DNA from 2 places in the Actinoplanes sp. NPDC000266 genome. Region 1 is predicted to be linked to the other one. Evidence: riboswitches for the same ligand, from Rfam matches in the RefSeq annotation. Region 1 holds a riboswitch; the other holds the start of a gene.

The links. Region 1 has a riboswitch for S-adenosylmethionine ahead of ACFY36_RS19185 (aminotransferase class V-fold PLP-dependent enzyme). Riboswitches for the same ligand answer to the same signal wherever they lie in the genome.
Region 2: it holds a riboswitch for S-adenosylmethionine, as region 1 does, so the genes downstream of both, thrC (threonine synthase) here and ACFY36_RS19185 (aminotransferase class V-fold PLP-dependent enzyme) in region 1, are expected to answer to the same signal.

What each region holds. Positions count from the first base shown of each region.
Region 1 covers NZ_JBIAZI010000004.1:579,082-582,895, forward strand. Annotated here, with positions in the region: gene ACFY36_RS19170 (hypothetical protein) at 1-196, opposite strand, end outside; gene ACFY36_RS19175 (hypothetical protein) at 326-988, shown strand; gene ACFY36_RS19180 (VOC family protein) at 998-1,723, shown strand; gene ACFY36_RS19185 (aminotransferase class V-fold PLP-dependent enzyme) at 1,818-3,008, opposite strand; SAM riboswitch class IV at 3,044-3,160, opposite strand; gene ACFY36_RS19190 (DUF1684 domain-containing protein) at 3,219-3,814, shown strand, end outside.
Region 2 covers NZ_JBIAZI010000005.1:22,308-26,121, reverse strand. Annotated here, with positions in the region: gene thrC (threonine synthase) at 1-1,040, opposite strand, end outside; SAM riboswitch class I at 1,052-1,185, opposite strand; gene ACFY36_RS20570 (TetR/AcrR family transcriptional regulator) at 1,261-1,848, opposite strand; gene ACFY36_RS20565 (SDR family NAD(P)-dependent oxidoreductase) at 1,946-2,695, shown strand; partial or broken gene ACFY36_RS20560 (nitroreductase/quinone reductase family protein) at 2,652-2,957, shown strand; gene ACFY36_RS20555 (GNAT family N-acetyltransferase) at 3,114-3,710, opposite strand.

The sequences.
Region 1 (3,814 bases):
GCGGATCGTCCTTCTCCATGTCCGCGGCCGAGACCACCAGCAGGTCGTACTCCAGCTCCAGCTTCGTACGGACCTGGCCGTCGCCGCCCGAGGTGACATCGGTGTACACGTTCGAACTGAACCCGTGCGCGTACGCCGGGGAGGCCCCCAGCAGGACGGCCGCCACCGCGGCGACCACCAGGGCGATGCGTTTCATCGTTGCACCGTGCAGCATCCGGGTTAACAAGATCAAAAACACTGAAGAACCGATGGAGACAAAGCTGCTGGCAGGCGGTTCTCCCAGCTACAAAAGATCGTTACCCCTTCCGTCGTTAGGACGTACGTCTTGCGCCGCCTGCTCTGCGCCGTCGCCGCGGCCGCCCTGCTGACCGTCGCCGGTTGCGGCAACGGCGGCGACTGGTCACAACCGCACCCCGCGCCCACCCCCGTCGGCACCCTGGGCGCCGGCTTCACCGACCCGGCGGCCCCGCCCACCCCCGAGGGAACGGTCACTCCCTCCCCCGGCTCGTGGGACGACGTCCACCCGTCGAAGGGCTACCGGGTGGTCCTGCTCCACTCCGGCGACGACGCCCCCACGAACGCCCTGACGAAGAGCGTCCGCGACTGGGCGAAGGACGAGGACGTCGACCTGCGCGAGGTGGCGGCCGACCCCGGCAACCCGGTCGACGACATCGTCAAGGCCATCACCATGAAGCCCGACCTGATCGTCAGCGCCGGCAACCCCTTGATCGACGCCCTCACCACGGTCAGCGCCAGCCACCTCGACCAGCACTTCCTGGTCGTCGGCGCCGAACTGGCCGAGCCGACACACAACGTGACCGCCGCCGACTGGTCCGGCGCCTCCTTCCGCGGCGAGGGCCTGGGCATGTCGTCGGAGTACGACCCGGCATCGTTCACGGAGGCCCGCTGCGCCGCCGCCATCCGGGCCGGCGTCGCCGCCGTCCTGACCGGCACCACCGGCATCGTCCTCTGGCTCGACCACGTCTAGGGTCGTCGCATGGCGACGCGGCTGGTGCAGATCAATATGAAGGCCCGGGACGACGCGGCGCTGGGCGCCTTCTGGGCGGAGGCGCTCGGCTGGGAGCTCTCCAGCGAGGGCCCGGGCGTGACGAACCTCGAGCCGGCGGGCTTCAGCTATCCCGACCCGGTCGCGGTCGTCGTCGACCTGGTCGTCTCGGCAGAGCCCAAGACGGTGAAGAACAGGGTGCACCTCGACCTGGCCACGACCTCGCCCGCCCACCAGACGTCGCTGGTCGCGCGTCTTCGAGAGCTCGGCGCGACCCTCGCCGACGTGGGCCAGCCCGGCGACGCGTCATGGACGGTGATGGCCGACCCCGAGGGCAACGAGTTCTGCGTGCTGGACTCGCTCTACGAGCAGACCGGCCCCATCGCGACGGTGGTGGTCGACTGCGCCGGCCCGCACCGGATGGCCGGCTTCTGGGGCCAGGCGACGGACTGGACCGTCCTCAAGGCCACCGACGACAACGCGGTGCTGCGCTCGGCCCAGGGGGTCGGCCCCTACCTGCAGTTCCTCCGCAACCCCGACCCGAAGACCGTGTGGAACCGGGTCCACCTGGACATCCGCCCCTACCCCACCGACGACCTGGAGATCGAGGCCACCCGCCTGCGAACGCTGGGCGCCACCCTCGTCGACCTCGACGTCCCGTGGAAGGTCCTCGCCGACCCCGAGGGTAACGAGTTCTGTCTCCTGAGCCCGAGCTGACCGATGGCGCGGACGGTCCACGACAACGACTGGCGGGATCCGGTCCGGGTGCGGCCGTGGTCGTTGTCGCATCGAGCCGGAGAAGGCTCGGTCCTCAGATGAGGCGCAGGCCGGTCAGGGCGTCGAGCAGCCGGGTGACGTCCTCGGGCGCCGAGCCCAGGCCGAAGCTGGCCCGCAGCAGGCCGGGGGCAGTCTCGCAGCCCTCGGTGGTGGCGTTTCCGGTCAGGCGGCGGACCAGCGGGTGGGCGCAGAACTGGCCGGCCCGTACGCCGATGCCGTAGTCGCGGGCCAGGCGCTCGGCGGCGCCGGACGGGTCGGGCACGGCGAACGAGACGATGCCTACGCGGGGGACCTCGCCGTTGAACAGGGAGACGCCGTCGAGGCCGGCCAGCAGGCTCTGCTCGTGTTCCAGCAGGGCGGCCCGGTCGGCGCGCAGCAGCGCGTCGCACACCGCGCCCAGGGCGACCGCGCCGATCAGGTTCGGGGTGCCGCCCTCGTGGCGGGCCGGGCCGGTGGCCCACGTGACGTCGCCGGCGAAGTCGCCGACGGCGGCGCTGGCTCCGCCGCCGTACAGGTAGGGCTGGGCCTCGTCGAGCCAGTCCTGGCGGCCGGCCAGCACGCCGGCGCCGAACGGCGCGTAGAGCTTGTGCCCGGACAGGGCCAGGTAGTCGGCGCCGAGCGCGTCCAGGTCCAGCGGCACGTGCGGAGCCAGCTGTGCCGCGTCGACGACCACCCGGGCGCCGTGAGCGTGCGCGATGTCGGCCAGCTGGCGTACGGGCCAGATCTCGCCCGTGACGTTGCTCGCCCCGGTCACCGCGAGGAGCGCGGGGCCGCGTACGGCCGAAAGCGCTTCTTCGACCGCCTGCAGGGCGGAAGCGACGGAGGTGGGCGCGGGCAGGCGGACCGGCGAGGGCCAGGGGAGCAGGTTCGCGTGGTGCTCGCCGTCGAAGACGACCGTCGTGGTGCCGGCCGGCAGTGAGCGGGCGAGCAGGTTGAGCGCGTCGGTGGTGTTGCGGGTGAAGATGACTTCGTCGCCGGGGCGACAGCCGAGGAACTCGGCCACGATGTCGCGGGCGCGCTCGTATTCGAGGGTCGACTTCTGCGAGCGGCGGCCGGTGCCGCGGTGCACGCTGCCGTACAGGGGAAGCAAACCGGTCACGGCGTCGGCGGCGGCCCGCACGGCGGGGGCCGAGGCCGCGTAGTCGAGGTGGGCGAAACGCACCGTACGGCCGTCGGGAAGGTCGACGGTGAGGTCGGCGCCGATGATGTCGAGCTCGTCGGACATGGAGATGCCTCCGCGTGGGTCGGGGACCCGCCACGGGTCCGCGCTTGCCCGCGTCGTCCTCGACGCGAGCCTGGTCCTCACCCGGGGCACCCCATCGCGAACGCAAGGGTTGCCGGCCAGCGAGCCGGGGCTTGTCGCTGGCGCTCATGACCTGAAACGGAGACTAGCACCACCTATCTCCTACCGGTCAAGTAGGCATATGGTCGTTGCATGACGAAGCAGACTTGGGCCGAGTGGCACGCCGCGCACGAGGAGAACCGGGCCGGCCGCCACGGCTTCCTCGCCGTGACCAGCCTCAACTTCCTCAACGAGAACCCGCAGCGCTTCACCGACGCCCCGGGCGAGTGGAGCACCGGGCCCAACGGTGTAGTGGTCGACCTCACCGACGGCGAGTCCCTGACGGTCGACGGCGCCGAGGTGACCGGCCGGCACGAGTTCGGCGTGCTGCCCGAGCGCGGCGGTGTCACCGCCGGCTACGGCGAGGCCGTCATCGAGGTGGCCAAGCGCAGCGGCTTCGACATCGTGCGGCCCCGGCACCCCGACAACCCTTTGCGTACGGCCTATCAGGGCACCCCCACGTACGAACCCACCGAGAAATGGGAGCTCAGCGGCCGCTACGTGCCGTTCGGCGAGCCGCGGCAGATCACCGTGGGCGCCGCCGTCGAGGGCCTGGAGCACGTGTACGAGTCGCCGGGCCGGGTCGAGTTCGAGGCGCTGGGCACCCCGCTCGCCCTGACCGTGTTCAACGGGCACACGCCGGGCACCTTCTTCGCGCTGTTCACCGACGAGACCTCGGGCGTCACCAC
Region 2 (3,814 bases), on a different contig from region 1:
ATCTCGTCGTCGTCGGCGTAGTCCATCCAGCCACCGGTGCGCTTGACGGCCTCGATCGCGTACGCGCCGGCCGCCGGGTCGCCGATGTTCAGCGACTTCGCGATGCCGGTCGGCTTGACCGGGATGATCTCGTCAGTGCCCTTCTGGAGCGCGGTGGCGATCGGGTTGCAGCCGGCCGACTGCGCGCCGAAGACCGTCCAGCCGCCCTCGGGGGCCTCGGCCAGGCCGATCTCGACCAGCTCGCTGAACGCCTTGTCGACCTTGGTCAGCAGCTCGCCGGAGGCCATCGGGATGACCACCTGGGCCGGGATGCGCCAGCCGAGCTGCTCGGCCACCTCGTACCCCAGCGTCTTGGAGCCCTCGGCGTAGAACGGGCGCACGTTGACGTTCACGAACGCCGTGTCCTCGAACTCGTCGGTCTCCACGAGCTCGCCGCAGAGCCGGTTCACGTCGTCGTAGGAGCCCTCGATGGCCACCAGCTCGCCGCCGTACACGGCGGTGGTGATGATCTTGCCCTGCTCGAGGTCGTGCGGGATGAAGACGATGCTGGGGGCGCCGGCCCGAGCCGCGTGCGCGGCCACCGAGTTGGCCAGGTTGCCGGTCGAGGCGCAGGCGAAGCGGGTGAAGCCGAGACCGCGGGCCGCGGTGAGCGCGACCGAGACGACCCGGTCCTTGAACGAGTGGGTCGGGTTGGCCGAGTCGTCCTTGACGTACAGCGGCGCCCGCAGGCCGATCGCGGCGGCCAGGGCCGGGGCGCTGACCAGCGGCGTCAGGCCGGGGTCGAGGGTCACCCGGGTGGCCGGGTCCTGCCCGGCGGGCAGCAGCGCCGCGTAGCGCCAGATGTTCTGCGGGCCCGACTCGATGTCGGCCCGGGTCACCCGCGCGAGCGCCGCCTGGTCGTAGGCGACCTCGAGCGGGCCGAAACACTCGTAACAGGCGTGCTGGGCGACCAGCGGGTATTCGGCGCCACAGGCACGGCACACGAGGCCCTTGGCGGGCGAGGTGGTGGTAGCGCTGGGTGCACTGACGGTAGACGTCATCGAGGCCTTCCCTCTCATCTTTCCCCGCGGCGACCTGCCGATCAGGGACGGAATTAGCACCTGCCGCGCTCGGCCTCGTCGTCGAGACTGCGTGGTGGTTGCCGGGGCTTCATCGGGCCGTTCCCTCTGCCCCTCTGGATGAGGTATTCAGTTGTTTCCAACACCTTACGACGAAATCCCGGGATCCGGCTCCCGGGATCCCGAGGTGTGAGCCACGCCCTTAGCGGTGACGGGCGAGCATCGTCCGGACGGCCTCGGTGACCGCTTTGTCGTTGGCGGCGGCCCCCGGCGCCCAGTCGGTGAGCAGCAGCGACGGCCAGAAGACGAAGTTCGAGATCATGCCGAGGAACTGCGTGGCGGCCGTCTCGGGATCCTCGATCGCGGCGTCGGACAGATATCGGCGTACCGACTCGAAGTAGGGCATCTTACCCCGGCTGAACTGGGCCTCACCGAGCTCCGGGAAGCGCGGCAGCTCGGCGATGACGATCCGGAAGAGCGCGGTCATGCCGGGCCGGGTGAGCAGCTCGACATAGCGGCGGCCGATCGCGGTCAGCCCGGCCTCCAGGTCGCCGGCCGGCAACTCGGGGCCGCCGTCGTCCTCGGCCTGCCACGACGCGGTGACGATCGCGTCGAAGAGCGCGGCCTTGGTCGGGAACTGCTTGAACAGCGTGGCCTTGGAGACGCCCGCCGCCTCGGCGATCTTGGCCAGCGAGGTCCCGTCGTAGCCGGAGGCGAGGAACAGCCCGGTCGCCGCCTCCAGGATCGCGGCGCGCTTCCGCTCGGCGACTTCGCGGTGGTACGTGCTCATGCTCTCAGTATGCCCAATGGCGAGGTGAGTCACTTGACTCACCAACGCGTCGCATGGTGAGGTGAGCCGGTCAGCTCACCTTTCCGGGGGAATCACCATGCGCTTCACCGACCACACCGTTCTGATCACCGGCGGCACCGGCGGGATGGGCGAGAGCCACGTCCGCGCCTTCCACGCCGAAGGCGCCCACGTCGTCATCGGCAGCACCCCGTCCGGCCTGCCCCGGGCCCGCGAGCTCGCCGAGGAGCTGGGAGACAGAGCTCTTCCGGTACGCCTCGACGTCACCCGCGAAGAGGACTGGGCGGCCGCCGTGGACGCCGCCGGAGACCTCCAGATTCTGATCAACAACGCCGGCGCGCAGAACCCGCCGACCGCGATCGAGGCGACCGGCCGGGCCATGTGGGACCGCACGTTCGCCGTCAACGTGACCGGCCAGTTCCTCGGCATCAGGGCCGTCACCCCCGCGATGCGCCGCGCGGGCGGCGGCGCGATCGTCAACGTCGGCTCGACCATGGCGTACGGCGGAACGCCCCTTTACGCGTCATACGTGGCCGCGAAGTGGGCCCTGCGCGGCCTGACCCGCAGCGCCGCCCTCGAACTGGGCCGCGACAACATCCGCGTCAACGCCCTGCACCCCGGCGTCATCGCCACCAAGCTGATCACCGAGCCGGCCGAGCCCGGCGGCCGCCCGATCGCCGACTTCTACGACCCCTCCCCGTACGCGATCCCCCGCCTGGGCGACCCCGCCGACATCACCGCGGCGCTGCTCCACCTGGCCGGCGCCCCCTTCACCACGGGCACCGATGTGGTCGTCGACGGCGGCCTCCTGCTCGGCCCGGCCCTCTGACATGGCCACCGGCACCGCGATCGCCCAGGCGCTCGCCCTGACCCCCGCGTCACCCACCCGGGCCCGCATCGTCGACATCACCACGACCGGCCGCCGCACCGGCCGCCCTCGGCGCATCGAGATCTTCTTCTATCGCGTGCACGGCCGCTTCTACCTCAACAGCGGCCTGCTTCCGCCGCCCAGCTGGTACGCGAACCTGCTCGCCCACCCCGACTTCACGTTCCACCTCAAGAACGGCGTACGGGCCGACCTGCCGGCCCACGCTCGCCCGGTGACCGATCCGGACGAGCGCCGGCGGGTCTTCACCGAGGTCGTGGCCGATCTCAACCAGCACAGCAACCCCGGCACCATCACCCAGCCGACCCACCTGGCCGACTGGCTGCGCGTGAGCCGCCTCGCCGAGGTCACCTTCCCGGACTCACCCGCTGAGCCCGAGCATCTCCAGACAGGCCGGCACCCCTTCGACCACAACCGGGGGCCGAGCCTGCCCACGCCACCCGTCCCGGGTCAGCCGAAGCCGATCGGACACGAGCGCCTCCCCGTCCCGGGCATCCACCGAGATCCCGTCCCGAACGTAGCCGAGCTTGCGCGACACCCCTTGCGACGAATGGTTGTCCTGGAACACCTCGGTCAGCGCGGCGCGGGCCCCCAGATGATCGAAGGCCAACGTCAGCAGCCCGACCCGCGCCTCGGTCCCGTATCCCTGCCCCTGATGCTCGAGCCCCAGCCACGACCAGGTCTTCACCTCCCGGACGACCGCGAAGTCCACCGCCCGGAGCCCGACCAGCCCGATCGGCTCCCCGCCCCGGAACACCCCGAACCCGATCTCCCAGTCGTCCGGCCGCCACGACGCCAGAGCACCCCAATGCCCTTTGAGGACGGCCCGCGCCCGGTCCTCGGCGCTCCCCTCGGTCCACGGCGTCAGAAACGGCCGCTCCCCGGCCCGATGAACCCCTTTGCCGGCCAGCCGCGCCAGCTCCGCCAGCTCGTCCTGATCGGGAAGCCGCAACTCCACCCGAGCCACGGCAAGACGAAGCCCGAACGGAGGCCAGAGGTCAGCGATCACACCTCGATCCTGACGACCGCCCGCACTCCACGCCACCCGTTACAGGCGGAAGC